DNA from 4 places in the Bradyrhizobium sp. UFLA03-84 genome. Region 1 is predicted to be linked to each of the others. Evidence: predicted binding sites of a transcription regulator. Region 1 holds the regulator's gene; each other region holds the start of a gene.
The links. Region 1 encodes LexA, which represses DNA repair genes until DNA is damaged. Its sites were predicted from a motif close to TGTTCNNNNTGTGTTCNG; they were not measured.
Positions count from the first base shown of each region.

Region 2: the regulator LexA is predicted to act here: its motif matches at 2,742-2,759, upstream of CK489_RS11400 (ATP-dependent Clp protease adaptor ClpS).
Region 3: the regulator LexA is predicted to act here: its motif matches at 6,542-6,559, upstream of CK489_RS21740 (putative DNA modification/repair radical SAM protein).
Region 4: the regulator LexA is predicted to act here: its motif matches at 2,264-2,281, upstream of ruvC (crossover junction endodeoxyribonuclease RuvC).

Region 1 is NZ_NSJY01000015.1:181,832-189,217, forward strand. It holds gene CK489_RS29510 (sensor histidine kinase) at 1-296, shown strand, start outside; gene CK489_RS29515 (response regulator) at 293-955, shown strand; gene CK489_RS29520 (HAD family hydrolase) at 1,966-2,604, shown strand; gene CK489_RS29525 (molybdopterin molybdotransferase MoeA) at 2,630-3,841, shown strand; gene lexA (transcriptional repressor LexA) at 4,086-4,790, shown strand; gene CK489_RS29535 (hypothetical protein) at 5,045-5,473, shown strand; gene CK489_RS29540 (hypothetical protein) at 5,635-5,862, shown strand; gene CK489_RS29545 (ComEC/Rec2 family competence protein) at 5,859-7,386, opposite strand, start outside.
Region 2 is NZ_NSJY01000009.1:269,260-276,645, forward strand. It holds gene CK489_RS11395 (tetratricopeptide repeat protein) at 1-974, shown strand, start outside; gene CK489_RS11400 (ATP-dependent Clp protease adaptor ClpS) at 982-2,712, opposite strand; gene CK489_RS11405 (mechanosensitive ion channel family protein) at 3,040-5,397, shown strand; gene CK489_RS11410 (LLM class flavin-dependent oxidoreductase) at 5,618-6,718, shown strand; gene CK489_RS11415 (flavin reductase family protein) at 6,801-7,355, shown strand.
Region 3 is NZ_NSJY01000013.1:1,639,898-1,647,283, forward strand. It holds gene CK489_RS21720 (cytochrome P450) at 1-307, opposite strand, end outside; gene CK489_RS21725 (LysR family transcriptional regulator) at 444-1,358, shown strand; gene CK489_RS21730 (inorganic phosphate transporter) at 1,555-3,177, opposite strand; gene CK489_RS21735 (UdgX family uracil-DNA binding protein) at 3,776-5,227, opposite strand; gene CK489_RS21740 (putative DNA modification/repair radical SAM protein) at 5,227-6,462, opposite strand; gene CK489_RS41790 (ImuA family protein) at 6,631-7,386, shown strand, end outside.
Region 4 is NZ_NSJY01000003.1:22,900-30,285, reverse strand. It holds gene CK489_RS00210 (methyl-accepting chemotaxis protein) at 1-1,117, opposite strand, end outside; gene CK489_RS00205 (YebC/PmpR family DNA-binding transcriptional regulator) at 1,331-2,077, shown strand; gene ruvC (crossover junction endodeoxyribonuclease RuvC) at 2,307-2,834, shown strand; gene ruvA (Holliday junction branch migration protein RuvA) at 2,831-3,448, shown strand; gene ruvB (Holliday junction branch migration DNA helicase RuvB) at 3,445-4,494, shown strand; gene CK489_RS00185 (metallophosphoesterase) at 4,666-5,583, shown strand; gene ybgC (tol-pal system-associated acyl-CoA thioesterase) at 5,743-6,144, shown strand; gene CK489_RS00175 (nuclear transport factor 2 family protein) at 6,225-6,692, shown strand; gene tolA (cell envelope integrity protein TolA) at 6,857-7,330, shown strand.

The DNA of each region.
Region 1 (7,386 bases):
ATGCTGCCAAGCACGCCGGCGCCACGCGCGTGGTGCTGCGGCTCGAGATGCGCGAGGCGGCTTCCGGCAGCGACGGCGAAATCGCGCTCGCTATCGACGATGATGGCCGGCCCGGCGATCCCCAAGCCGATCTGCAGGCCAAGTCCGGCATGGGCCTGCTCGGCATGCGCGAGCGGGTCGCGGCGCTGGGCGGGCGGCTGAGCTTCGAGGCCGCGCAGCCCCATGGCGCATCGCTCCGCGTTGTCGTTCCCCTCGCTGCCGGCGCAGCGGCAGCGGCGGTGGAACGCGCGGCATGAGCAACGCGGCGCGAACCATCATGCTGGTCGACGACCACGCCGTGGTTCGGGAGGGCTACCGGGCGATGCTGCAGAAGCAGCCGGGCCTCCGTGTCGTCGCCGAGGCTTCCGACGGCGTCGAGGCCTACCGCCTCTACAAGGAGACCGGGCCCGACCTCGTGATCATGGACCTGTCGATGCCCGGCATCGGCGGCATCGAGGCGATCCGCCGCCTCAAGCAATGGGACAAGCGCGCAAAGATCCTGGTCTTCACCATGCACCAGAACGCGGCCTTTGCGGCGCAGGCGATCCGCGCCGGCGCGAGCGGCTACGTCACCAAGACCAGCCCGCCGGAGACGCTGGTGCATGCCGTGATGGATGCGCTGTCGGGCAAGATCGCGATCAGTCCGGACATCGACCACGAGCTTGCGCTCAGCCGCCTCGCCGGCGAACGTGCCGCCGCCGACCTCCTGACCGCGCGGGAATTCGAAGTGCTACGCATGCTGCTCGCGGAAAAGACCACCGACGAAATCGCCGAGGCACTTCATCTCAGCCCCAAGACGGTGGCGAACCTGCACTCCCTGATCAAGGACAAGCTCGGCGTTGGCACGGACATCGAACTGGTCCGCCTCGCGCTGCGGCAGGGCATCCTGACGCAACTCGATCTGCGCGAACAATGAGACCGCATCGGGCGCCACTTGGCGATGCAGTCCGGCGCTCATCGAGATCGGCGCTCCAAAGAAAGGACCCCAGCGAGGGGGTCGCCGGGGCCAGAGCAACTCAGTCACATCATCCTAGACCCTTTCGCAGCGCATAGCCCCGCTCCTTCGGATGACCGGAGTCGTACGGGGCCAAAACCGTGAACCCTGGTCCGCTTTCGTCCGTATCCGTACTGGTCAGGATTTTGCCATTCCTCCTGGGGCTAGAACCAACGCCGCCCGCCGTATTTCAATGCGGGCGGCGTTGCTCGTTTCCGGACTGAAGTGCCGGCCAGTTTCATCGAAGTTCCCGGGCAGGAACCGGAACGGACCCTCATCGATGTGAGTTGGACAGAATGATTTTCGAGGAAGGAGCGTCGTCGCCGTGACCCGGAAAACCTTGCAGGCACGTTCTGAGCAGGCGCTCGTCGTCATTATTCTCAGCACCGGCGCACTCATCGCCTATCTCGGTCTGGCGCTATCCAGGATGTGAGCGGTCTGCGCTCGGCATGCCGAAAGCTGGTAACGCCAGCCACTGAGTTGCCTGACGGCGCAAGCCTCCCGCAGCACGATATTTCGATTTATCCGAAATTTAGTTCAGTATCGTCTGTCGCGAGAATGCGGATATGTGGCTCGCGCGAAAACACACACTCGCCGTCGTCCCGGCGAAAGCCGGGACCCATAACCCCAAATGTAAATTGCGACGCCATGTCGGAACGACGAGTCCCTTCAATAACATCTGCTGCGGCGTATGGGTCCCGGCTTTCGCCGGGACGACGCGTGGAGGGATTCTTGCCCCACCTCATCCTTCGCTGCCATCGCCCGGCTCAAGCACCGCTGCCTCTGGAATACTGGATCACCCGCTTTCGCGGGTGATGCCCCCGCATGAGATGGACCGAGCTCGGACCAACCTCAGCATTCCGGTCGCATGCCTGCCGCACAAATCGGGGACATTGCCGCCTGCCCGCAATTCTCGTACACGGTTTCATGCAATGACCTCGCAACTCTCCCCCGATACCGTGGACGTGCTGCTGTTCGATATCGGCCGCGTCGTGCTCGACATCGACCTCGACAAGGTGATGGCGCACTGGGCGCAGCATGCCGGCTGCGCGCCGGCCGACCTCGCCAGCCGCTTCGTCGTCGACGACAGCTTCAAGCATCACGAGATCGGCCGGATCGACGACGCGGCGTTCTTCGAAAACCTGCGCCAGTCGCTCGGCATCGGCCTCAGCGACGCGCAATTCCTCGAGGGCTGGAATTCGATCTTCGCCGGCGAGATGCCGGGCATCGCGCCGCTGCTCGCGGCCGCCGCGAAGCGGATGCCGCTCTACGCGTTCTCCAACACCAATCCGGCCCACATCGCGCATTTCTCGGTCGCCCATGCCGAGCTGCTCGGCCATTTCCGCAAGGTGTTCCTGTCCTCGACGATCGGCTTTCGCAAACCCGACGCCGAGGCTTACGATCATGTGGTAAAAGCCATCGGCGTGCCGGCGTCGCGGATCCTGTTCTTCGACGACCTGACTGCAAATATCGAGGGTGCGCGGGCGCGCGGCCTTCATGCCATCCACGTGACATCGACGGATGACGTGGCAAGGGCGCTGACTGCACTTGGAATTGACTCCCGGGAATGAACCCTGGAATTGAGGAGCTCTGAGCGTGGCCCTGATGCCGGTTGCCGATGCCCTGTCCGCCGTTCTCGCCGGCGCCGAGCCGCTGCCGCAGGAGATGGTCGCGCTCGATGCCGCCTACCATCGCACACTGGCGGGTGACCTCGCAGCACTCCGCTCCCAGCCGCCGCAGCCGATGTCGGCGATGGACGGCTATGCGGTGCGGGCCGCCGACGCGGCCGATCTGAAGGCCCGGCTCAAGGTGATCGGCGAAGTCGCCGCCGGCCGGCCGTTCGAGCGGACGGTCGGGACCGGCGAGGCGGTGCGGATCTTCACCGGCGGCGTGATCCCCGACGGCGCCGACGCCGTCATCATCCAGGAGGACACCAGGGTCGACGGCGACCACATTGCGATAACCGAGGCGGCTGCCGCCGGACGGCACATCCGCGCCGCGGGCGTCGACTTCCGCGAGGGCGACGTGCTGCTCACCGCCGGCAGCCGGCTGTCGGATCGTGCCCTGTCGCTCGCCGCGGCCATGAACTATCCGGAGCTCGCGGTGCGCCGCCGGCCGAAGGTCGCGGTGCTGGCGACCGGCGACGAGCTGGTGATGCCCGGCTCAAGGCCCGGTCCCGGCCAGATCGTCTATTCCAACGGCTACGCGCTGCGGGCGCTGGCGCGGGCGGAAGGCGCCGAGACCGTCGATCTCGGGGTTGCCGCCGACACCGTGGAGGCGACCACGGCCGGCATCCGCCGGGCGCGCGAGAGCGGTGCCGACATCCTGATCACGACAGGCGGCGCCTCGGTCGGCGACCATGATCTGGTCAAGCAGTCGCTGGAGGCCGAGGGCGTCAAGATGGCGTTCTGGCGGATCGCGATGCGGCCCGGCAAGCCGATGATGCACGGCCGGTTGGGAGCGATGCGGGTGATCGGCCTGCCCGGCAATCCGGTGTCCTCCTACGTCTGCGCCTTCCTGTTTCTGGTGCCGTTGATTCGGGCGCTGAGCGGCCGAAAAGTGATTCATCATGTCCGCGCGAGCGCCCTGCTCGGCCGCGACCTCGCCGCCAACGACCAGCGCGAGGACTATCTGCGCGCGCGTCTCGAAGAGCGCGAAGACGGCGCGCTGATCGCAACGCCCGTGATGCAGCAGGACTCGTCGCTGCTCGGGAATCTCGCTGCGGCACGGGCACTTCTCGTGCGTCCGCCGTTTGCGCCCGCTGCGCCCAAAGGCAGCGAATGCGAGATCCTGACGCTGCCGGAGTGAGGCCTGCGCGGCCCGCTCATGGTGCGTTGCTTGATACGTTCACCTGAAATTAAGTGGTTGCGGAACACATATCGAACATATAGTGTCCGTTCATGATTTGTTTCGAGTACTGGTGTCTACAAACGGGAAGCCGCCGGGGAGCGCTTGCAACAAGCAGCATGCTCCTGAGGTCAGGCCCGGCCTGCAGGCCCCACTGAAGAGTCTCGGAATCGAACGACGCTATCAACCGGGGGGAATACTCGAGATGCTCACGCGCAAACAGTACGAACTTCTGCGTTTCATCAATGAACGTCTGAAAGAGGCCGGCGTGCCGCCGTCCTTCGATGAAATGAAGGACGCACTCGACCTGCGCTCGAAGTCCGGTATCCACCGCCTGATCACCGCCCTGGAGGAGCGCGGCTTCATCCGCCGCCTGCCCAACCGCGCCCGCGCCATCGAAGTCATCAAGCTGCCCGAGCTCTCCGCCGGCGGCGGCAACGGTCGCCGCGGCTTCACGCCAAGCGTCATCGAAGGCACCCTCGGCAAGCGCACCAGCACGCCCCCGGTCGCCGAGGACGACGGCAACCGTCCGGTCGCCGTCCCCGTGATGGGCCGGATCGCCGCCGGTACGCCGATCGAGGCGCTGCAGACCCGTAGCCACACCATCAGCGTGCCGCCCGACATGCTCGGCGCCGGCGAGCACTATGCGCTGGAAGTGCGCGGCGACTCGATGGTCGACGCCGGCATCCTCGACGGCGACATGGCGCTGATCCAGCGCAACGACGTCGCCAACACCGGCGACATCGTGGTGGCGCTGATCGACGAGGAGGAAGCCACTCTAAAGCGCTTCCGCCGCCGCGGCGCGTCGATCGCGCTGGAGCCGGCCAACACTGCCTATGAAGTGCGCATCCTGCCGCCGAACCGGGTTCGCATCCAGGGCAAGCTGATCGGCCTCTACCGCAAGTACTGAGTGCAAATACTTGCGGCGGCGAGGAACGAGCAACACATCGGATCGTTCCTTGAAGGATAGCGTAACGTGCGGCCTGCCCGATGCGCTCCGATACCTCTCGCGCAGCGTCGCGTGTTTGTGATCGGAGCGTTCGCGGACCAGTCGTACAATCGCCCAGAAACGAGCAGAGACTCGTTCGCTATCGTCCACTCTGGTAGAGGCCCTATGCCTCAAGGAGAGGCACGGGTCGCTACCTCGAAATGAGGAGCCATCCGATGTGTGACTATAGTCTGCACGCCGTGGCATCGCGCCCCGCCATTGTCGGAGAGACGCTGATCACGACGACCTTCCGCGGCACGTCGACCCGCGGCTTTGCTTCGGAGAACGATCCGACCGTCGCGGTTTGCATGCTGCCGGGCACCGAGCTCGCTTTCGCCGAGAACGTTCGCTACGACAGCCGCTGGATCTGGACCAAGACGATGAACTTCCGCGTCGGCGTGTTCAACGAAGTCGAGCCCGACGTTCCCGATCGCCATCACGACGCGGTCGAATTCCCCGACGGCAGCCATGTGCTGGTGACCCAGCTCGTCGAGGGGCAGCGCGTCAGCGTGCTGCAACTGCCGGCGCTGCATCCGCAGGTCGAGCAGAAGCCGAAGGTTGTGGAGCGGCGGCCCTCCGCATTCGCGTCGCTGTTTTTGGGTTGAACGCATCGTCGCCGCGGAATGAACCATCCGGCGGCGGATGACCTAAGCGATTTCGAGCGACCCCGGACGCCGGGTTCCGGGGCGCACAAGGAGATTTGCGTCGGCGGGCGGCTTGCCGCATGATCGTGCACGGAGGACGTGCACTCACGGAAACCGGCGCAGTGGTCGATAAGGTCACATGGCAAAAGGCTGGACGCGTCACGGAACCGGGCCGCTACATGTTCCGGTTCGGCTGGCTGACGGTCACGGCTGACGACCTGAAGGTCTGGGAGCGGTTTCCCGAGGCGGTGTTCACCCTCGTCAAGAAGCCCGACGGCGGCCCCGACTCCGACGAATACCATCTCGGCCTGTTCGAGCTGCCCTCCGGCACCTCGCTCGATCCCGGCTAATCCTCACCTTGCAGATCTGCCTCGGACGGCGTCGCGTCGACGGCGGGCCGTGGCGTTGTGGCGGGCGGGCGCAGCGTGGTTTCGGCCTCCCCGTCGCCGGGAACTGCCGGCGACCACGGCCGGTCGACCCCGCCCGGCTTGACCGCATCGATGGCATAGCCGTCCCGGATCCGCCGCAGCATCAGGGCGCCGTGACGCCGCAGCCGCTCGGCGTCGATCACGGAGGCGGCGCAGCCCCGCGGCGCCGGCCGCGCGGTCACGATCAGCGCCGCGCGCTCGCAATCGTCGGCCAGGGCCTCCGGCCGGGTCGCCAGCGCGACGAAGGCGCCGACGGGCCCTTGCGTCACGCAGCCGCTCGGATCGCAGGAGACGCCCTCGCCGAGCGAGGCATCGCTGGGCGCCCGCGCATCGGCATCCGCAGCTAGCCATTCCTTCACGAGAAAGGCATCCTTGGCGCTGTGCATCAGATGCAGTTGCCCGTCGCTGCCGCGCACGGCGACATTGCGGCCATCGGCTGAGACCAGCACGTCCGGCTGCGGCACCCGAACCGCCCAGACCGAGGCGATCACCAGCAGCGCGGCCCCCGACCAGCGCAGCGGCGAACGCAACAAGCCGAGCAGGATCAGACCGGCGCTCGCCAGGATCATCGGCCCGACGCCGAACGCCGCCATCCGGCCGACCGCGCCGGGCAGCGCTGCGACCCATTGCGTCACCAGGATCATCCAGTCGATGCCGAACCCCATGATCGCCCAGAACACGCCGTCGAAGCCGAACGGCATCGCAAGCAATCCGAGCAGGCCCGCCGGCATCACCACGGCCGACACCACCGGCATCGCCGCAAGGTTCGCGAGCAGCCCATAGGGCGTCACGCGATGGAAATGGAACGCGGCGTAGGGCGTCGTCGCGAGCCCAGCGACCAGCGAAGCCAACATCAGCACCATGAGCTCCCGTCCGCCCCACAGCGCAAGGCGCGCGGTCACCGAATGATCGGGCGACGCCAGCAGGTTCGGCAGCCCGATCTGCACCATCGCCACCAGCCCGAGCGTTGCGGCAAACGACATCTGGAAGCTCGGATGCACCAGCGCTTCCGGCGCGATCGCGAGCACGATCAGCGCCGCCACCGCCAGTGTGCGGAAGGTGACGGCGCGGCGGTCGACCATCACCGCGATCAGCACCACGGCCGTCATGAAGAACGATCGCTGCGTCGCGACCTCGGCGCCCGACAGCAGGAGATAGAACGCCGCGGCAACCAGCGCGGCTGCTGCCGCCCATTTCTTGATCGGATATCCGGCAGTCAGCGCCGGAAACAGCGCCAGCAGCGCGCGGATCGTGAAGAACACCACGCCCGCGACCACAGCCATGTGGTAGCCGGAGATCGACAGCACATGGCCGAGCCCCGAGATGAACATCGCATCGTTGACCGGCGTCGTGATCGCATCGCGCCGGCCGGTGAGCAGCGCCGTTGCGATCGCGCGCTGATCGCCGTCGAGCGTGGTCCGGATGCGGGCGTCGATGGCATCGCGC
Region 2 (7,386 bases), on a different contig from region 1:
TGGCGCATTACAACCACGCGCATTTCCTGCTGATGAACGGCGAGTTCGAGGAGGGCTTCGAGGAGTATCAGTGGCGCCGCAAGACCAAGATGCTCAGTGAAGGCGATCCGGTGTTCGACGAACCGGAATGGCAGGGCGAGCCGCTGGCGGGGCGCACGCTGTTGCTGTTCGCCGAGTACGGGCTCGGCGATGTCATCAATTTCGTCCGCTACGTGCCGATGCTGGTGGGCACCGGCGGCCGAATCCTGCTGCAAGTTCAGCCGGCGCTGGTCGCGCTGCTGCGGCCGATGCTGCCCGGCGTCGTGGTGCTTGCCCGCGGCGAGACATTGCCGCCGTTCGACCTGCAATTGCCGCTGCTCAGCCTGCCGCGGATCTTCCGCACCACCGTCGAGACGATTCCTGCGGCGACGTCCTATCTGCAGGCGGATGCCGGCAAGCTGGCACGCTGGCGCGACGCACTCAGTGGCGTGTCCGTCTTGAAGGTCGGCGTGGTCTGGGCCGGCAATGTCAGGCACAAGGGCGACCGTCAGCGCTCGCTGCCGGCGGAGGCCGTGCTGCCTCGGCTGGTCACGCCTGGCGTTCAGCTCTACAGCCTGCAGAAGGAGCCGCGGCCCGACGACGCGCCGGTGCTGCGGAATCTCGGCTCCGATATCGTCGATCTTGCGCCGACGCTCGGCGACTTCGCCGACACCGCGGCCGCCGTCTGCGCGCTTGATCTCGTCATTGCCGTCGACACCTCGGTGGCGCATCTGGCCGGCGCGCTGGGGCGCCCGGTCTGGATGCTGTGTCCCTATGCGCTCGACTGGCGCTGGCTGCGCGACCGCGCCGACACGCCCTGGTATCCGACCATGCGGCTGTTCCGCCAGGACAGACCGCAGGCCTGGGACCGCGTGCTGGCGCGGATGTCGGACGAACTTGCGCGCGTCGCAGCTGGCGAACGCGAGTTGCTGCTGCCGCCTCGCTTGGCGCACTGACCCGGTCTCACCCGGCGCTCATTCCCTGCGCGCCGCCGAGCAGCTTCACGTTGAGCCGGCCGCCGTCGAACAGCATCTCGTTCAGCGCTCCGTCGATGTCTTCGGCTGTGACATCTTGACCTTCGTTGCGGGCGATGCTGGCCTGCGCGATGCGGCGCATCAGCTCCTTGATGAAGGCGGCGCTGACGCCTTCGGTGCGCTGCACCGCTGCATCGATGACGAACGGCGCGAGCGGCAGGCCGCGGCCGTAGAGCCGGATCAGCTTGCCGCGTCCCGCTTCGTCGGGCAGCGGCACCTCGATCGCCTGGTCGATACGGCCGGGCCGGCCGGCCAGTGCGCCCTCCAGCTCTTCTGGCCGGTTGGTGGTCAGCACGAACAGGATATCGCAATCCTCCTTCAGGCCGTCCATCTCGTTCAGCAGCTTATTCAGCAGGGATTCCTCGCACGGTCCGCCCATGTCCTCGCGGTCGCGCGCGATCAGGTCGACGTCCTCGATCACGACCATGGTCGGCTGCAGCAGCCGCGCGAGGCTCATATAGGCGCCGAGCAGCCCGACCTGTTCGGCGGTGATGATCAGCGTGGTGTGGTTTGGCAGATTGGTGGCGAGATAGCGAATGGTGTGGGTCTTGCCGGTGCCGGGCGGGCCGTAGAGCAGGATGCCCTTGCGGGTCGACTGCTCGAGCTTGCGCAGCAGATCGCGGCTTTCGACGAAGCCGAGCACGTTGCGGTCGAGCAGCCGCAGCGTCCGTTCCGGCAGGATCACGTCGTCGCGCGCGACGGTCGGCAAGCGATGCACGGTCACGCCGCGCGCGCGGCCGCGATAGTCGGCGGCATCCTCAAGCGACAGGATCTTGCCGCGATAGGATCGTGCCGCGTGTACGGCCGCTTCCAGCTCCGCGAAGGTCCGCTGCACCAAGGCGTTTCCAGCGGTACCCGCAGGCACCGCGAGTTCGATCCGCAAGCCCGGTTCGGTCTGATAATCACGATGGTAGCTGAGCAGCACCGCGTAGCGCAGCTCTTCGGTTTGGCACAGCCACAAGCCATTGCTCAGGCATTTGACTGACTCGGGCTCTCCAACGTCGACGTCGTGATACTGCGGCGGCGCGATCGGCGGCGCGTTGCGGCTGTTCTCCATCAGCGAGGCAATCCCGAGGGTCTCATAGCGGTGTTGCTCGTGAATGCCGAAGAAATGGATCGGCGCAGCGAACAACCTGTCGATCGCGGTCTGAACGTCAGCTCGCATGTGACCGGGAAATTGCCGCGACCGGGTCATGATCTGATTGCGCGGCGTCCCGGCAAAATGCCAATCGAGCGCCATGAAGGCATATCGGAACTCCTCGCTCGGCAGATTTTCCGAGCTTGCCCGCGCGGCGATCAGGCAGTTGCCGCACAGGCAGACTGTCCGGCGGATGAGAAACACGTCGGTCACGGGCTCCAACGCGCCACAGAGATCGCACGGCCGGGCCGCGTCCGCGGCTGACGCGGTGATCAGCAATGGATGCCCGTTGTTGCGGATCAGCTGTTGGGCGGACTCCAGCAATGCCTTGGCCACCGTCGCGGGATAGGGGCCGCATGCGAAGCCGTTCTGGGCCTCGATTCGCGCGGTGACGGCAATCGCCTCTTTCCGGGATTTGCCGAATACCGTGCGCAACAAGTTGCGCATGAATTCCAGCGGCGTTTCGTCGTCATCATGAAAGAAGAGCCTGACCGGACCGTCGTCGCTGAACACGTCGTGCATGACACCCCCGAAACGCAATCGCAAACCAAAAGAACAAAATAAGAACACCATGGCCGCCAGCCTGCGTCAAGCGAAAGATTCTGCCGCCTCATCCCTGACGTGTGGTGAACGGCTCGGCCGGCCCAGCCGGGACCGCCTTGCATGCGTAAACGCCGCTCAACACTTGTGACGATTGTGTTGCGGCAAATGCCAAAACATGGCCGCTGCAACGGCAAACTTCCGACACATCATCGGGGCGAAAAGGAGCGATCCGACATGGCGCGAGCGCGAGAGCTGATTCCTTCCAGGGATGAGCCGTCGCGCAATGACTTTTAATAAGAGGCCCTCGTGTCGCACACATTTCGTTTTGCGATCCTTCTCGTCCTCACCCTGTTCGTCTCTCCCGCGCTTGCGCAGCCGGCCGCCAAGCCGGCGCCGCCGCAACCCGGTACCAGCGACACGCTGACACCGGAGCAGGCGAAGCGCGCGCTCGAGACGCTGCAGGACGACAAGAAGCGCGGCGAGATCATCAACACGCTGCGCGCCATCGCCAAGGCCTCGCCCCAGGCTGCTGCTCAGCCGGCCGCCGCGGAGCCGGCACCCGAGCAGCATTCGCCGATCCCGCTCACCGCCGACAGCCTCGGTGCGCAGCTCCTGCTGATGGTGTCGGAGCAGGTCGGCGAGATGTCGCGCGAGGTCGCCGACGTCGCGCGCACGCTGACGCATTTTCCGGCGTTCTATTACTGGTTTGTGCGCACCGCCAATGATCCGGACGCGTATGGCCTCCTGATCGACATCGCCTGGAAGCTGGCGCTGGTGTTCGGCTGCGCCCTGGCTGCCGAATGGGTGGTGTTCCGCTTGATCAAGCGGCCGGTTGCGTTCCTCGAAACGCGGCTGCCGCAGACCGCGCGCATGCCGGTGCAGGCGCTCGCGAGCGCCGATCCGCCGTCGTCGGTTACCGATGTCACGCCGGAACCGGAGTTGCATCGGCGCCGGCTCAGCCTGGCGCGGGCCTGGCAGTCGCTGGTCCGGCTGCCCTTCGTGCTCGGCCGCCTGCTGCTCGAACTGCTGCCGGTGGTCGTGTTCGGCGGCATCGCCACGGCGCTGCTCGGCACCGAGATCGGCGATCAATCGACGACGCGGCTGGTGATCCTCGCCGTCGTCAATGCTTACGTATTTTCGCGCGTCTTGATCTGCGCGGTGCGGGCGCTGGCGGGGCCTTTCGGCCTGTTCCGCGTCCGTGCCGAGACCGCGGCCTATATCGAGATCTGGGCGCGGCGCATCGTTGCGGTCGGGGTCTCCGGCATCGCTTTCGCCAACGTCGCGCTGCTGCTCGGGCTGCATCGCGCCGGCTATGCCGCGCTGATCCGCCTGGTGATGCTGGTCGTGCATCTGTTCGTCGTCGTCATCATCCTGCAGTGCCGCCGCCAGGTCGCCGATGTCATCCGTGCGCCGGCCGATCGCACCGGGCTTGCGGCGCGGACGCGCAACCGTCTCGCTTCACTCTGGCATGTGCTGGCGATCGCGCTCGACCTCGCGCTGTGGGCGGTGTGGGCGCTCAACATCCGCAACGGCTATTCGCTGCTGCTGCAATATTTTGTCGGCACGGTCGCGGTGCTGCTGGTCACCCGGCTCGTCACCATGGTGGTGCTGAGCCTGATCGATCGCGGCTTCCGCATCAGCCCGGACCTGATGCAACGTTTCCCGGGACTCGAGACGCGCGCCAACCGCTACCTGCCGCTGCTGCGCAAGGTGGTGACAACGGTGATCGCCTTGATCGGCTTCGTCGCGCTGCTCGAGGTCTGGGGCGTCGACGCCATCGTCTGGTTCTACGGCGGCCAGATCGGCTCTCGCCTGATCTCGGCGCTGGTGACGATCGGCATCGCCGCGCTCGCCGCGGCCGTGATCTGGGAAGTCGCCAATGCGCTGATGGACCGCCAAATCGACACGCTGTCGCGCGAGGGGCATTACGCTCGCGCGGCACGGTTGCGTACCTTCCAGCCGATGCTGCGCACCGCGCTGTTCTGCATGATCGTTGCGGTGGTCGGGCTCACCGCGCTCAGCGAGATCGGCGTCAACGTCGCGCCGCTGCTCGCCGGCGCCGGCATCGTCGGCATCGCGATCGGTTTCGGTTCGCAGAAGCTGGTGCAGGACCTGATCACCGGGCTGTTCCTCCTGATCGAGAACACCGTGCAGGTCGGCGACACCGTCACGGTGTCGGGCCTCTCGGGCGTGGTCGAGAACGTCTCGATCCGCACCATGCGGCTGCGCGCCGGCGACGGCTCGGTGCATGTGGTGCCGTTCAGCGCGGTGACGACGATCACCAATTCCAGCCGCGGCGCGGGCAATGCCGCTGTCAGCGTCAACGTGTCCTACAAGGAGGACACCGACCGCGCCGGCGAGGTGCTGAAGGATATCGTCGCGCAGATGCGTCAGGAGACGGCGTATCGTGCATTCATCCGCGGTGACCTCGAATTGTGGGGCGTCGACAAGGTCGACGGCTCCGTGGTGACCATCGTCGGCCAGATCCGCTGCACCGATAGCGGCCGCTGGTCTGTGCAGCGCGAGTTCAACCGCCGCATGAAGCGGCGCTTCCAGGAAGAAGGCATCGAGATCGCCTCGATGGGCCAGACCATCCTGATGCAGCTCCCGCCGCCCTCCGAGCCTGATACCAACAACGCGATGCCGCGCCGCGCGGCGGGCTGATCGGGCACGCTATCTGCGCGTCTCACGGTTGCGACGCGTCTCGCGACCGTGAGACGATCGCGGCGCTCTTGAACACGGCAATCGGCTAGAGCCGGCCGAAAACCGGCTATTCCCAACGATTCTCTGCGATTTCTCCCGCTGGCACAGCGCTTGCTGATTGTCGCGCAATGCGCGGCAAGACGCATTGCATGACTGAACCCAACGAAGGAAGGAAACGCACATGGAGCTTGGCTACTTCACCATGCCCTCGCACCCGCCGGAGTGCGGATTGAAGGAGGGCCACGACTGGGACCTGCAGACGCTGCGCTGGCTCGACGAGCTCGGCTATCAGGAAGCCTGGATCGGCGAGCATCACACCGCGCCCTGGGAGCCGCATCCGTCGCCCGATCTCCTGGTGGCGCAGGCGCTGCTGCAGACCAAGAATCTGCGTATCGGGCCTGGTGGCTTCCTGCTGCCGTATCACCACCCGGCCGAGCTCGCCAACCGCGTCGCGATGCTCGATCATCTCTCAAACGGCCGCTTGAACTTCGGCGTCGCGGCCTCGGGCCTGCCGAGCGACTGGGCGATGTTCAATGTCGACGGCATGTCGGGGCAAAACCGCGACATGACCCGTGAGGCACTCGAGATCATCCTGAAGATGTGGTCGGAGCCGGGACCGTGGACCCACAAGGGCAAGTACTGGACGGTGAGCAAGCCGGACACGATGTTCGACTTCCTTAAACCCCACATCAAGCCGTTGCAGGGCCCGCATCCGCCGATCGGCGTCGCCGGCCTGTCGAAGAACTCCGACACGCTGAAGCTCGCCGGCGAGCGCGGCTTCATCCCGATGAGCCTCAACCTCAACCCGGCCTATGTCGGCAGCCACTGGGATTCAGTCGAAGCCGGCGCTGCCAAGACCGGCCGCAAGCCGAGCCGCAAGGATTGGCGGCTGGTGCGCGAGGTGTTCGTGGCGGATACCGACGAGGAGGCGTGGAAGCTGTCGACCGGCGACATGATGGGCCGGATGATGGGCGAGTATTTCCTGCCGCTGCTCGGCCATTTCGGCTTCAAGGACTATCTGAAACACGCGCCCGACGTGCCCGACAGCGACGTCACCGTCGAATATTGCGCGCGCCGGAATTGGATCGTCGGCTCGCCCAAGACGGTCACCGAGAAGATCGAGCAGATCTACCGGGAGGTCGGCGGCTTCGGCGTGCTCTGTGTGTTCGGCTTCGACTACAAGCACAAGCCGGAGGCCTGGCGGCACTCGCTGGACCTGCTCAAGAACGAGGTGATGCCGCGGCTCAAGCATCTCGGCGCCGAGTTCGAGAAGGCTGCATGACAGCTAGGCGGGGTGCGGGGCTTGCCTCGTACCCCGCCTTGCATATCTTGAGGGAAATATATTTCAGTACCGGGGTTGCGGCATGACGGTCGACGCACAGAGTTTCAAGCAGGCGATGCGCCATTGCGCCGGCGCGGTCGCGCTGGTGACGGTCGGCTCGGAGACCGGGCAGCGCACCGGCCTGACGGTGACCTCGGCCTGCTCGTTGTCGGACAATCCGCCCTCTGTTCTGGTTTGCGTTAACCGTAATGCCAGCGCGCACGCTCGCATCCTCGAGGAGCGCCATTTCGTCATCAACTTCCTGAACGAGGACCACGCTCTGCTGGCGCTGACCTTCTCCGGCCAGAAGGGCGTCAACGGCGACGACCGTTTCGCGTTCGGACGCTGGACCACCGGTGCGACTGGCGCCCCGGTGCTGGAGGATGCCGTCGCGGCGTTCGACTGCGTGCTGGCGCAGGAGCTCGAGACCAAGACCCATTCGATCTTCATCGGCGAGGTCCAGCATGTCCGCGCCGCGACCACGGTCGATCCGTTGATCTATCTGCGCTCGGGCTTCCAGAGCGTGCGCAACATCCATGATCCGATCACGCTCGGCGACGTCGATGCGCGCCGCGTCAGCTGGAACGAGTTTTCCTGAGCAGCCGGCAGGCGGTGCGCCTCCGATAGTC
Region 3 (7,386 bases), on a different contig from region 1:
CCTTGATCGTGGCCGGGCGGAACGAGGGCTCGATCGCCTTGCGGCCGGTCGCATGCTCGGCGCCGTCCTTGCGCATGAAGGTCGGCCCCATCACCTTGTTGACCAGCGAAGAGGGATTGTCGGCCGAGTAGGTCGCGGGATCGCGCTCGATCCGCACGATGTCGTCGAAGCGCGTCACCAGCGTCAGCTTCGCGGGTTCGACATAAACCGCCGGCGCCATCTCGCGCAGGCGACGGAAGACCGGATAGGGGTCATCGAGCAGATCCTGATACGCGATGTCGGTGACGACGGGCACGGCGCTGGTCATTGGTCCTCCCGGAGCGCTTTTTGGGGAGGCTAGCGCCTGCGGGGATGATCGCTCAATTCGATGGGATCGATATAGGCAATCGAAATATTACATGGCCTTGTGCTAGGCTGGTTGCCGGCAATGCGGGAGGTGCAGCGTGGCGGCCAATTCCTCGATCGATCCGATCGACATCGGGACCTTGCGGACGCTCGTGCTGGTCTACGACCTGCAGTCGTTCTCCACGGCCGCCAAGCGCCTCGACGTCAACCAGTCCACCATCAGCTATGCGATCGAGCGGCTGCGCGGCGCGCTCAATGATCCGCTGTTCGTTCGGAGCGGCAATGGCGTGACCGCCACCGGGCGCTGCGCGGCGCTGGTCGGCTGGGCGCGGGACATGATCGGCGAGATCGACGGGCTCGCCTCGCCGGTCGAGTTCGATCCGGCGACGGCGCAGGGGACCATCACGATCTCCTGCAACTACCACGAACGCCAGACCTTGATGCCGCAGTTCAGCGCACGGCTGCGTGCGGGAGCCCCAAGGGTCCGGCTTGTCCTGCTCGATGCCGCGGGTCATGGCGACGTCCATCTCAAGCAGAACCAATGCGACATCGTGCTTGGTCCAGTCGGGGTTGTCGGCGAAAACGTCTTTCGGCGCCATGTCCTCACTGATCATTATGTCTGCGTGATGGATCGGACCAATCCGTTGGCGCGCGGCCGGATCGCGCTGTCGGCCTATGCGAAGGCCGAGCACGTCTTCATCACCCACAGCGGCGAGTGGCAGCCGCTCTACCTCGAGGCGCTGAAGGCGAGGAACGTCGAGATCGAGCCCGTCGTCAGCCTGCCGAACCACGACAGTCTGGCGCGTATCATCGTGGGCACCGGCCTGGTCGCGACCATCCCGTATCATCTGGCGCGGGCAATGCGCGGCGCCCTGCATGTCGCTGCGCTGCCGTTCCGCGTTCCGATCTCGATCGACATGTACTGGAGCGCAAGGACGGCCAAGTCAGGCCTGCACAAATGGGCGCGCGGCCTGCTGGCCGGGATCGCCAAGGCTTACGCCGCGAAAGGCTGATGCCGTCTGAACAATCCTCGTCACACGCTTCCAGCTCGTTCGTCATTGCGAGCGAAGCAATCCCTCTCACCCTTGCGGAGGCGTGGATTGCTTCGTCGCTTCGCTCCTCGCAATGACGGAAAATCTCAAAGCAAAAGGCCCGCACCAACGGTGCGGGCCTTTTGTCCGGCGCAGGTCGCGCCGAAGCCATGTCGCATCAGAACACGTGGTAGAACACGTAGTAAAGGATGCCCGAGAGGATCATCGCGGCCGGCAGGGTCAGCACCCAGGCCATCGCGATGTTGCGGATGGTCGACCATTGCAGGCCGGAGCCGTTGGCGGCCATTGTGCCCGCGATGCCTGATGACAGCACATGCGTGGTCGAGACCGGCAGGCCGTAACCATCGGCCGCCGCGATCGTCGCTGCCGCCGTGATCTCGGCGCAGGCGCCCTGCGCGTAGGTCAGATGGGTCTTGCCGATCTTCTCGCCGACGGTGACGACGATGCGCTTCCAGCCGACCATGGTGCCGAGGCCGAGCGCAATGGCGACGGCGAACTTTACCCAGCTCGGGATGAACTTGGTCGCGGCATCGAGCGAGCCCTTGTACTCGTTCAGCGTGGCGACGTCGGCGGCAGTCAGTTCGGCCTCCTTGTCCTTCATCAGGAAGCGGATCGCCTCGGACGCCAGGTACATGTCGTTACGGGTGTTGCCGACCGCGTCAGCCGGGAATTTGGCCAGCGATCCGTACTCGGCAACCTGTTTGCCGATGTCGCGCACCAGCACCGCCAGCGATGGATAGGTGCCCTCGTTGATCTGGTGCTCCGCGACATAGTTGGTCACGGCCGGCCGCGGATTGCCGATCACGTTGTAGCCGGCGGCCTTGCCTTCGATGACCTTGCTGGCCGCGGTCGAGTGCGCGGCGAAGTGCTCGATCTGGCTCGCCGGCAGCGCGCGGTTCAGCGCATAGGCGGTCGGCACGGTGCCGATCAGTATCAGCATGATCAGGCCCATGCCCTTCTGGCCGTCGTTGGAGCCGTGGAAGAAGCTGACCAGCGTGCAGGTCAGGATCAGGATGCCACGGATCCACCACGGCGGCGGCTGGTTGCCGACCGGCTCGCCGAACAGTGCCGGCGTCGCGCGCGCCAGTACGGCCTTGAGGATGTAGAGGAGGCCGGCCGCGAGCACGAAGCCGAACAGCGGCGACAGCAGCAGCGCCTTGGCAATGCCGGCGGCCTGCGTCCAGTCAACGCCCGAGGTGCCGTCACGGCCGCGGAGCAGCGCGTTGGTGATGCCGACGCCCATGATCGATCCGATCAGGGTGTGCGAGCTCGAGGCCGGCAGGCCGAGCCACCAGGTGCCTAGATTCCAGAGGATGGCGGCGATCAGCAGCGCGAACACCATCGCAAAGCCGGCGCTCGATCCGACCTGCAGGATCAGCTCGACCGGGAGCAGCGATACGATGCCGAACGCGACGGCGCCACTCGAGAGCAGGACGCCGAACAGGTTGAACATGCCCGACCACACCACGGCGACATGCGCCGGCAGCGAGCGGGTGTAGATCACCGTGGCGACCGCGTTCGCGGTGTCATGGAAGCCGTTGACGAATTCGAAGCCGAGCGCGATCAGCAGCGCCACAAACAGCATGATGTAGGGCAGGAACGACGTGACGCGCGTGCCGGTGGCGTCGACGTCGGAATAAATGCTGTAGGCAACGAACAGCAGCGCGGCCGCGACCACGCCCATATAGATAATTCCGGTCATAGGGTGGAAGCCCTTGTCGAGATCCGGGCCCTTTTTCAGGGCGGGCTCGATCGAGCCGGGTAACGCCATATCGCTCATGGTAAACTCCTGTCCCAATGCCGCCGATTTTGATCGATGCATGTGACAGGCAATTGAAATCCGGCCGTGAATTGCGCCGGTGATCCGTGGCCGGCGGAGATCGAGCCGAATATTTGTGCAACGCATTGAAGGCTCACGCGCCTTCGCGACGTCGTGGCAATCTTCAGCAACAGAAGGTCAGTGATGACCGCGAAGAGGCCCGCACTTGTTTCGCAAGGCAAGACTGTGTGCAGGTGAAGTCACACTGACCGCGCAATTCGCCGGCGGGTACTTGACGGCAGGATTTCTGTCGACCGGAAATCCGGAAACGTCGCCGGTATGGTCGCGGATGGTGAGAAGCGCGGGAAGGGACGCGGAGTGGGAAGCAGCGAGGGAGCAGGATGGGGTGGAATGATGAGGTGGCGCGCCGCACGATTGGGGCTAGCAAACCGCGCAGCGCGCCCGCCTCAAGGTACGTCATGGCGTGAACATGACGCCCGATACCTGCGGAACACGTCACAGTACCACGGATCAATTAAAGGTTGTAGGTATTTGTCAGCGTTTAGAAGCAATTTCACGTTGAAGTGTGGTTACTCCGGTTCCACTGATTTTGTGGAACTCAGGCTGCGCGGACTGCATTGCGCAGCTGATCTGCGGCGATTTTCAGGTCGTCGATAAAGCGCTGATATTCCAGCGCCTTGGCTTTCTCGTCGGGCAGCCGCAACAGATAGGACGGATGCACGGTGACGAGCACCTTGGTTCCGTCGTGGTCGATCAGGTGGCCGCGGTTCTTGTTGATCGGGGTGATCTTGCCAAGCACGCTGTGCGCTGCGGTGGCGCCGAGCGCCACCACGAGCTCCGGCTTGATGGCGGCGAGTTCGCGCGCGTACCACTGCCGGCAGGCGCGGATCTCCGCTGTGTTCGGCTTCTGGTGCAGCCGGACCTTGCCGCGCTGCACGAATTTGAAGTGCTTCACCGCATTGGTGATGTAGACGCTGGCGCGATCGATGCCGGCGTCCTCAAGCGCGCGATCGAGCATCTGTCCGGCCGGTCCGACGAAGGGGTGGCCGGCGAGATCCTCCTTGTCGCCGGGCTGCTCGCCGACCAGCATCAGCGTCGCGCCTTGCGGCCCTTCGCCGAACACGGTTTGCGTCGCGTCCTGCCACAGCGGGCAGGCGCGGCAATCGGCGGCCTCGTCGCGCAAGGCGGCGATGGTGTCGTGGGCTCGTGCATCCTGGGCTTGCTTGCGGGCCATCGGCTCATCCAGCCGCTTCTGCGGCTTGTGCGGTTCAGTTGCCTCGTTCGCGATCATCGCGACGGCGGTTCGTTCCGCGCTCGCGATCAATGGCTTAATCAGCGAGGCCTCCGGCAGGTTCCTCCAGTATTTCTGCGGCATCTCGGTCTGCATCGCTTTCACCTTCAGCCGCGCCGGATTGAAGATCGCCGCGTAATAGCTTCGCCAGGTTTCCTCCAGCCGGTCCTCGCCGGGCGCCTCGGATTTGGCGACGCCCGGCGTGATCGAGATCGCGTGGCCGTCCCAATGCGCGCAGACGTCGGGCGTCAGGATCGACCAGGGCATGTCGGCAAAGCGCTTGGCGAAGAATGGTGCAGCAAGCTCGACAATATGATGCTCCGGTTCGAACCAGGCGACGAAATGCGTATTCACGCGGCCGACCTCGCGGAAGCGGACGAAGGCATACATTTTATGTTCGTCGCGATGCACCGCACGCGCCATCGCGTTGATTTCGGCGACATCGGGATCGGTGGCGACGTTGAGGAGGTCATGATGGTTGCGTAGCCGCCACAGCAGGCGATAGAGCCGGGCGAAGCGTTCGGAGTTGCGATGCAGGATCGCCGCTTTCGCCAGCTCGACGAATTTGGCCGGTACATTGAAGGTGCCTTCCGGCACATCGGGCAAATGGTCAGCTTCCGTCGCCGCAAACAATTCCGGCTCGGCGTTGCGCACGGTCCATGTCACTTCCTGCGGCTTCACCTCGTTCAGCGCCAGCCGCCGTGCGGCTTGTCGCCAACCGTTGAAGTCGGTTTCGCTGTCGAGGATGATGGTGTGCATCAAAACCCAAATCCGAGTTGCGTCGCCTTCGGCTTGAACCGCTCTACCAATCCGGCCGCATCGAGCAGGCGTGCCGACGGGCGATGGTCGCTGAGAACGATGAACGGCAGCGCCTTGTTCCTGGGGATGTGCAGCCGCGCCAGATCGGCCACGCGGATCGAGGTGACGCGGCGTGTCGCGATGATGCGGTCGACCGCCTTGCGGCCGAAGCCCGGTACGCGCAGCAATTCCTCGCGGCTGGCGCTGGAGACGTCGAGCGGAAAGCGCTCGCGGTGGCGTAGCGCCCAAGCGAGCTTCGGATCGATGTCGAGCGGAAGCATGCCGCTTTCGTGTCCATCGACGATCTCGCCGACATCGAAACCGTAGAACCGCATCAGCCAGTCGGCTTGGTAGAGCCTGTGCTCGCGCACCAGCGGCGGCGCGATCAGCGGCAGGGCGCGGCTGGCATCGGGGATCGGGCTGAATGCCGAGTAATAGACACGCTTGAGCCGGTAGGCGCCATAGAGGTTGGCGCTGGTCTTGAGGATGGTCCGATCGCTTGCGCTATCTGCGCCCACGATCATCTGTGTGCTCTGGCCGGCCGGTGCAAAGCGGGCAGGCCTTGCTTTTGTCGCAGGCTTTTCCGCGGCTTCGTCGAGCTTCAGCCGTAGTCGTCCCATCGTGCGGCGGATCGCGCGGACGTCCTTCTCCGGCGCAAGCTTGGCGAGACTGGTCTCCTCCGGCATCTCGATGTTGATGGAGAGGCGATCGGCATATCTGCCGGCTTCCGCAATCAGCGCGTCGTCGGCTTCCGGAATGGTCTTCAGATGGATGTAGCCGCGGAAGCGATGCTCCTCGCGCAGCTTGCGCGCGACGGCGACTACTTGCTCCATGGTGTAGTCGGCGCTGCGGATGATGCCGGAAGAGAGGAACAGTCCCTCGATGTAGTTGCGGCGGTAGAAGTCGAGCGTCAGTTTCACCACCTCGTCGACAGTGAAGCGGGCACGCGGCACGTTAGAGGAGGCGCGGTTGACGCAATACAGGCAGTCGTAGTTGCAGGCGTTGGTGAGCAGCACCTTCAGCAGTGAAATGCAGCGGCCGTCCGGGGCGTAGGAATGGCAGATGCCCATGCCTGGCGCGGTCGAGCCGAGGCCCTTGCCGTCGCTGGAATCCCGCTGCTCGGTACCCGAGGACGCGCAGGAGGCGTCGTATTTCGCGGCATCCGCCAGGATCTCCAGCTTGCGTTGCACGTCCATCGTGAATCCTTTTGATTTTGCTAATGAATCAGAAAAGTCCGCAATCCGATTGACTCATCAGGGTCTGTTAGCTTTATATTAGAACATACCATGAACAATTGAGCCAGTCGCTGGTTCTCTGTTCAGGCAGTGACGGCCTCAAATTTTCAAGTTGAAGGAGCGGCGCATATGAATGGCGCACGCACGGGTACGCTTGCGTCTCTGCGCGGCAGCATCGCGCGCATCGAGGCGCCATCGGAGGCGGCGATGCCGAACCGCATCGCGCTCGGCCACGCGAGCGCGGACGCGATGCTGCGCGGCGGACTTGCGCCGGCCGCGCTGCATGAGGTGTTCGCCGCTGGCCATCAAAGTGGTGCTGCGACCGGCTTCATCGCAGGGCTCGCCGGCCTCATATCGGCGCGCAAGCCGCTGGTGTGGGTGCGGCAGGATTTTTCCGATCGCGAGAACGGCGCGCTGTCGATGCACGGGCTTGCCGAGCTAGGCCTCGATCCGCGCCTCTTGGTCACGGTGCGCGCCGCCGATGTCGACGGCGCTCTGCGCACCGCGGCCGATGCGTTGGCCTGCGATGCGCTCGGCGCCGTGGTGCTCGAGGTCTGGGGCCAGGCGCGCCAGCTCGATCTCGTCGCCAGCCGCAAGCTGACATTGGCTGCGCAAGCCTCCGGCGTCACTGCGCTGGTGCTGCGGATCGCGGCAACTCCGATCCCCTCGACCGCGGAGACGCGCTGGATCGTGCGCGCGGCGCATTCGCCACCCGGCAATGCCGCGAGCCCTTGGGGCGCGCCGCGCGTCGAGGCCGAACTCGTGCGCAATCGTCATGGCCCGGTCGGGCGATGGATCATGGAATGGAAATGTGATGAGTGCCAATTCAGTGAACCGTCGGCGTATCCTCAGCCTGTGGCTGCCACGCCTGCCCATCGACCGCAT
Region 4 (7,386 bases), on a different contig from region 1:
TATCCTGCAAGGTCGCGCTCAGGGTCTCTTGCGCCGGCAGCTTTTCGGCATCGGGCCCGCCGATCAGGATGCCGTCCATCGCCAGCTCGTAGACGGGTGCGTTAATGACGCCGCGCGCGGTCGTGATCTCGATCCTGAGGCTGCAAGGCAGCCGCTCGTTCTTGCGCGGATCGCCGCGCTCGTCCTGGCGCAGCAGCACCGCACAGCGCGCCTTCAGCTTCTGGGCAAACGCAGTGACCGCCTTGCCGGCCTTCGCGACATCGGCGCCATGCGCGGCGGCTTCGCGCGTCGCACTGTCGATCTCGCCGGCGCTGGTGCCAACCGAGACGATGAAGTGCGAGGCGGAGGCTGCGTTCTGGCCCATCTCGCCGGTGATCTGGTTCTGCTCGGCCACCGCGCCGTTGACGTTCTCGAACACCGGGCGGATCTTTTCGATCGCCTCCGAGATCCGGTGGACGGCGTCGGCCGATCCGGTGGCGTCCTTCTGCAACGCCTCGATCTTCCTGGTGATCTCCTCGGTCGCGCCCTGGGTCTGCACCGCCAGCGCCTTGACCTCGGTCGCGACTACCGCAAAGCCCTTGCCGGCGGCGCCGGCGCGTGCCGCCTCGATCGTGGAATTGAGCGCCAGCAGCGTGGTCTGCCGCGCGATCTGCGCGATCAGGTTGACGACATTGCCGATCGCGGCCGAGGATTCGCGCAAGCGATCGACATTGGCGGTGGCCTCGCGCGCTGCGGCCGCGGCGTCGTCGGCGAGCTGGCTGGCGCTGCGCACCTGCGCGCCGATGCCTTCGGCTGAATGGGTGAAGCGGTCGGCGGCTTCGGAGAATGTCGTCGCGGTGCTCTGCGCGTCGCTGCTGCGGCCGGCCAGAGCATCGGTTCGGGCGCGGATGGTCGCGAGCCTTGTTGCCGTCGCCTCGGCGCCGTCGGCGACCGAGCTTGCGGCGCGCTCAAGCTGGCGGATCATTGCACCGAGCTCAAGTTCCAGCAGCTCCAGAATCTCCTTGGCCGAATCAGCCTCGGTGGAGATCTCAAGCTCGGCAACCGCGGCTGGAACCTGCGGCGCGACGGCCGGCGCAGCCGGCTCCGGCACTTGCTTTCGAAACAAACCGAACGCCATGGGAGTTCCGGGGGCTCTGGGAAAGTTACGGCGGGACGGCGGCGATCCTCGCATCGGGGCATGAAGTCATGGTTAACAAGTGCCTCATATTCCGGCTTGCGGTAGTATTCCCAAGCCGGAGGGCCCCGCCGATCCTTTGATTTTGACCGCAAGGGGCCTATAAGGCCGCGTTTTCCATCCCTGTTCAGACCCTAAGCTCCAAAGAGACGTCGCATGGCCGGCCATTCCCAATTCAAGAACATCATGCACCGCAAGGGCCGGCAGGATGCTCAGAAGTCGAAGCTTTTCGGCAAGCTGGCCCGCGAAATCACCGTGGCGGCCAAGCTCGGCACCCCGGACCCGGCGATGAACCCGCGGCTGCGTGCCGCCGTGGTCGCCGCCCGCGCCGAGAACATGCCCAAGGACAATATCGACCGCGCCATCAAGAAGGCCGCGGGCAATGAGGGCGAGAACTATGACGAGATCCGCTACGAGGGTTATGGCCCCGGCGGCGTCGCCGTCATCGTCGAGGCGCTGACCGACAACCGCAACCGCGCCGCCTCCGACATCCGCTCGTTCTTCACCAAGTCCGGCGGCAATCTCGGCGAAACCGGCTCGGTCGCCTTCATGTTCGATCGCACCGGCATCATCGAATACGACGCCAAGGTCGCCTCCGACGACGCGATGCTGGACGCCGCGATCGAGGCCGGCGCCGACGACGTCGTCTCCAGCGAAAGCGGCCACGAGGTCTACGCCTCGCAGGATACCTTCCGCGAAGTGGCAAAGGCGCTGGAGGCGAAGTTCGGCGAGCCGCGCAAGGCGGCGCTGACCTGGAAGCCGCAGAACACCGTCTCGGTCGACGACGAGACCGGCGAGAAGCTTTTGAAGCTGATGGACCTGCTCAACGAGCACGATGACGTTCAGAACGTGTTCGCCAATTTCGAGGTCTCTGACGCGCTGATCGCCAAGATGGGCGGGTAAGAGCCTCTGTCATCGGCTCAAGCTCTGGTGTCATCGCCCGGCTCGACCGGGCGATTCAGTATTCCAGAGGCCGGTGTTTGATCCGAGAAGCCGCGGCGTACTGGATCCCCCGCTTTCGCGGGGGATGACGAGTAGGGCTGGATGACCAGCACGGTGCGATGACAAGCGGAGCAGGGGATGAGCCTCCGTTTGTGTTTCGTTCTCGCCGGGCAGGCGGTATCACTACCCCATGACAGCCCAGCCGATTCGCTCTCCCGTCCGCATCATCGGTATCGATCCGGGTCTCCGCCGCACCGGCTGGGGCGTGATCGAGACCGAAGGCAACCGCCTGGTCTATATCGGCTGCGGCTCGGTCGAGCCGCCGGATGATCTGCCGCTGGCAAGCCGGCTGCTCGCGATCCATGAAGGGCTTGCCGCCGTGCTCGGCGACTTCAGGCCGGCAGAGGCCGCGGTCGAGCAGACCTTCGTCAACAAGGACGGCGTTGCCACGCTGAAGCTCGGCCAGGCCCGCGGCGTCGCCATGCTGGCGCCCGCAATGTTCGGTATCTCGGTCGCCGAATACGCGCCGAACCAGGTCAAGAAGACCGTGGTCGGCGCCGGGCATGCCGAGAAGAACCAGATCCAGGTGATGCTGAAGATCCTGCTGCCGAAAGCCGAGCCGCCGTCCGCGGATGCCGCGGATGCACTCGCGATCGCGATCACCCACGCGCATCACCGCCAGAGCGCGGCGCTGCGGCTCAGGGTGGCGAACCTATGATCGGCAAGCTGAAGGGGCTGATCGATTCCTACGGCGAGGATTACGTGATCCTCGACGTCGGCGGCGTCGGCTATCAGGTGCATTGCGCGGGTCGCACGCTACAGGCCTTGCCGTCGCCGGGCGGAGCGGCCGTGCTCTCGATCGAGACCTATGTCCGTGAGGACGCGATCAAGCTGTTCGGCTTCCGCAGTGATCACGAGCGCGAGTGGTTTCGCCTGCTGCAGACCGTGCAGGGCGTCGGCGCCAAGGTCGCGCTCGCGGTGCTCGGCACGCTGCCGCCGACCGATCTCGCCAATGCCATCGCGCTGCGCGACAAGGCGGCGGTGGCGCGCACGCCGGGGGTTGGGCCAAAGGTCGCCGAGCGCATCGTCAGCGAATTGAAGGACAAGGCGCCGGGCTTTGCCGATGTCGATCCCGCGGTGGTGCAGCTCTCGGGCGCGATCGACAACAACCGCGCGCCGCGCCCGGTGACGGATGCGATCTCCGCGCTGGTCAATCTCGGCTACGGCCAGCCGCAGGCCGCCGCCGCCATCGCCGCCGCGTCGCGCAGCGCCGGTGAGAGCGCCGAGACCGCGCAGCTGATCCGGCTGGGGCTTAAGGAATTGTCGAAGTGAACACGCCCTCGCGCATCGTGACGCCCGAACGCCGCTCCGACGATGTCGGTGACACCGCGCTGCGTCCGCAGTCGCTGACGGAGTTTGTCGGCCAGGCCCAGGCGCGCAAGAATCTCTCGATCTTCATCGAGGCCGCCAAGAAGCGCGGCGAGGCGCTCGATCACGTGCTGTTCGTCGGTCCCCCCGGCCTCGGCAAGACCACACTGGCGCAGATCGTCGCGCGCGAGCTCGGCGTCGGCTTCCGCGCCACCTCCGGTCCGGTGATTGCGAAGGCCGGCGACCTCGCGGCGCTGCTGACCAATCTGGAAGAGCGCGACGTGCTGTTCATCGACGAGATCCATCGCCTGAGCCCGGCGGTGGAAGAGGTGCTCTATCCCGCGATGGAGGATTTCCAGCTCGATTTGATCATCGGCGAAGGCCCCGCGGCACGCTCGGTGAAGATCGAGCTGTCGAAGTTCACGCTGGTCGGGGCGACCACGCGCGCCGGCCTGCTCACCAATCCGCTGCGCGACCGCTTCGGCATTCCGGTCCGGCTCAACTTCTACACCGTGGAAGAGCTGGAGAAGATCGTCACCCGCGGCGCCCGCGTGCTCAACATCGGCATGAGCCCGGACGGCGCCAACGAGATCGCGCGCCGCGCCCGCGGCACGCCGCGCATCGCCGGCCGCCTGCTGCGCCGGGTGCGCGACTTTGCCTCCGCGGCGGACGCCGATTCCGTCGATCGCGGCATTGCCGACCGGGCGCTGAGTGCGCTCGAGGTCGATAGCGCCGGGCTCGATGCGATGGACCGGCGTTATCTCACCACCATCGCCCTGAACTATGGCGGCGGGCCGGTCGGCGTCGAGACCATGGCGGCGGCATTGTCGGAGCCGCGGGATGCAATCGAGGACATCATCGAGCCCTATCTGATCCAGTGCGGCTATCTGCAGCGCACGCCGCGCGGCCGGCTCCTGACCTCGCATGCCTTCCGCCATCTCGGCCTCGCCGAGCCGAACCGTGATCCCTCGCAGTTCGGCTTGTTCGGCGGTAACGGCGACGACGACTAGGCCAGCGCTCTCGAAGACGTGAATAGACGTGTTGATGCAGCGCATCGCGCGGGCCGGTAACCTTGCGTGCTAACCATTGCGTAGCGTCTGCAGGCCGTTTGCACAAACGCGGCCCAATTTCGCTCCAATCAACGGGCCTATGGTCGTTCAGGCATCACCGATCACACGTCCATGATCTCACGTCGTCATTTTCTTCGCGGCTTCGGCGGATTGACCGCCGCCTCCGCTTCGACCGCAGCCTACGGCGTCAGCGAGCCGGTCGTCCGGCTCGCGCTGACGCGCTACGATCTGTCACCGCGGCAATGGCCTTCGGACTTTCCGCTCAGGATCGCCGCGCTCGCCGACATCCACGCCTGCGATCCCTGGATGTCGCTCGACCGCATCTCGGAGATCGTCGAGCGGACCAACGCGCTCAATGCCGACATCATCGTGCTGCTCGGCGACTATGTCGCGGGGCTGCGCCACGTCACGCGCTTCATTCCGGCGTCCGAATGGGCCGCGGTGCTCAAGGGCCTGAAGGCGCCGCTCGGCGTGCACGCGGTGCTCGGCAATCACGATTACTGGGAAGACAAGACGGTGCAGCGGCAGGGGCAGGGTACACCGGTCGCGCGTCGCGCCCTGGAGCGCGCAGGAATCCCGGTCTACGAGAACGACGCGGTGCGGCTCGTCAAGGACGGCCGTCCGTTCTGGCTCGCCGGTCTCGGCGACCAACTCGCCTTCATGGCGGCGCGGCGCTATCGCGAGATCAGGCGCATCGGCGTCGACGATCTCAACGGGACGCTCGCGAAAGTCACCGACGATGCGCCGGTGATCCTGCTGGCGCACGAGCCCGATGTTGCGCTGCGCGTGCCCTCGCGCGTCGCACTGCAACTGTCCGGCCACACCCATGGCGGTCAGATCCGGCTGCTCGGCTGGTCGCCGGCGGTGCCCGTCAAGCACGGCATGCGGCTCGCCTATGGCCATATCAAGCTGAAATGCGACGTCGTCGTCTCCGGCGGCCTCGGCTGCAGCGTCATGCCGTTCCGCCTCGGCGTGCCGCCCGAGATCGTGCAGGTGACGCTGGGTGCAAAGGGACCTGTGGTGTCCTGATCGCGCTTGCGTGATCGAGGAATTTGCGCAACACGATTGTTGTTCCAGAGCCTGATCCGGAAAAGCTTCCGAAGAGATCATGCTCAAACGACCTCAATCGAGGGGCCGCAATTGACCTTACCCCATATCGACGGCGCGATCCGCGACGGCCGGCACCATATGCAGGTCCGGGTCTATTATGAAGACACCGACTTTTCCGGCATCGTCTACCACGCCAATTACCTGCGGTTCATGGAACGCGGGCGCACCAATCATCTCCGATTGATGGGCGCCGAACAGAATGCGCTGTTCGAGGAGGCGCAGGAGGAGACCGGCGGCTTCGCCTTCGTGGTGCGCTCGATGACGCTGGACTTCCTCAAGCCCGCGCGGATGGACGACATGCTCGATGTTGTGACCTGGCCGATCGCGGTGAAGGGCGCCTCCATCATGCTGGCGCAGGAGGTCCGGCGCGGTGATGACGTGCTTGTGAAGGCGCAGGTCCGCGTTGCCTTCGTCAGCGGCGGCCGTGCGCAGCCGATCCCGAAATCCATTCGAGCGTTGATGAAGGCTGATTTGGCCTAACTATCGGGCGATAGCGAACGCCCCATCGACTCTCTGTCGCGTCGCGATAGATTTGCGCTGCCAACAAGGAGGGATCGCCGATGTCACGCCCGCCACTGCCGCCCTTTACCCGTGAGACCGCCGCGCAGAAGGCGCGCATGGCGGAAGATGCCTGGAATTCGCGCGACCCGGTTCGGGTTGCCGGCGCCTACACCGAGGACAGCCGCTGGCGCAATCGCTCAGAGGTGTTTCAGGGGCGCGATGCGATCGTGGCCTTCCTGACCCGCAAATGGGAAAAGGAGCAGGAGTACCGCCTGATCAAGGATCTCTGGGCGTTCGACGGCAACCGCATCGCGGTGCGCTTCCAGTACGAATGGCACGATGCCAGCGGCAACTGGTTTCGCTCCTACGGCAATGAGCAGTGGGAGTTCGACGAGCACGGCCTGATGCGTCGCCGCGAGGCCTCGATCAACGACATCGCGATCTCGGAGAAGGACCGCCGCTTCCACTGGCCCGCGCCCGGCCCGCGGCCGGCCGATGTGCCGGGGTTGGGGGATAGTCCGTTTTAGTTGTCGTCCCGACGCCCTGGTGAGCGATCGCACCGCTCCCGGATTGCGCTGCGCTTCATCCGGGCTACGGGATATTGCCCGGCCGATCGAAAGCGTTTGCAAGTCTCGATCACGATCGGTTTATTCGGCGATTGCAACCTCAACGCGTCTGCCGGACTCATTCCATGTCAATTGAACGTTCTACAGCCCTTGTGTTCACGGGCTTCCTCCTCGCGAGCGCTTTCTTAGCCATTCCAATTCAGCCAAGCGCGGCGAAAAGTGAGATGCGCGGGCCCGACACCTGGGGACCGATGTTCAGGCATCAGGTCGAGAGGTGTTGGAGGAAGCCTGTACGCGTCGGTGACGAGGCCGCGAGCATGAAGGTTGAGTTCGTGGTCAAGCTGACGCGAGAGGGTAAACTGGATGGGCAACCCGAGGTGTTGCCGGGGAGTAAGCCGGCTGCGTCAGATTATGCGCGAGCCTATCAAGCGAGTGCGCTGCGAGCGATCACTGACTGCCAGCCGTTCACTTTGCCGGCCGAATATTACGATCAATGGAAGCACTTCCAGCCGGTCTTTATGGAACGGCCCGCAGGGCAGGGGCAACCTGCCGCTGGAGAGCTCGATACGCGCAAGCTTTCGATTTGCCGGGGATGCTGACCGCGGCGCGCAGCCTACGGCGATACTTCACCTCGCCCCGCCTGCGGGGAGAGGTC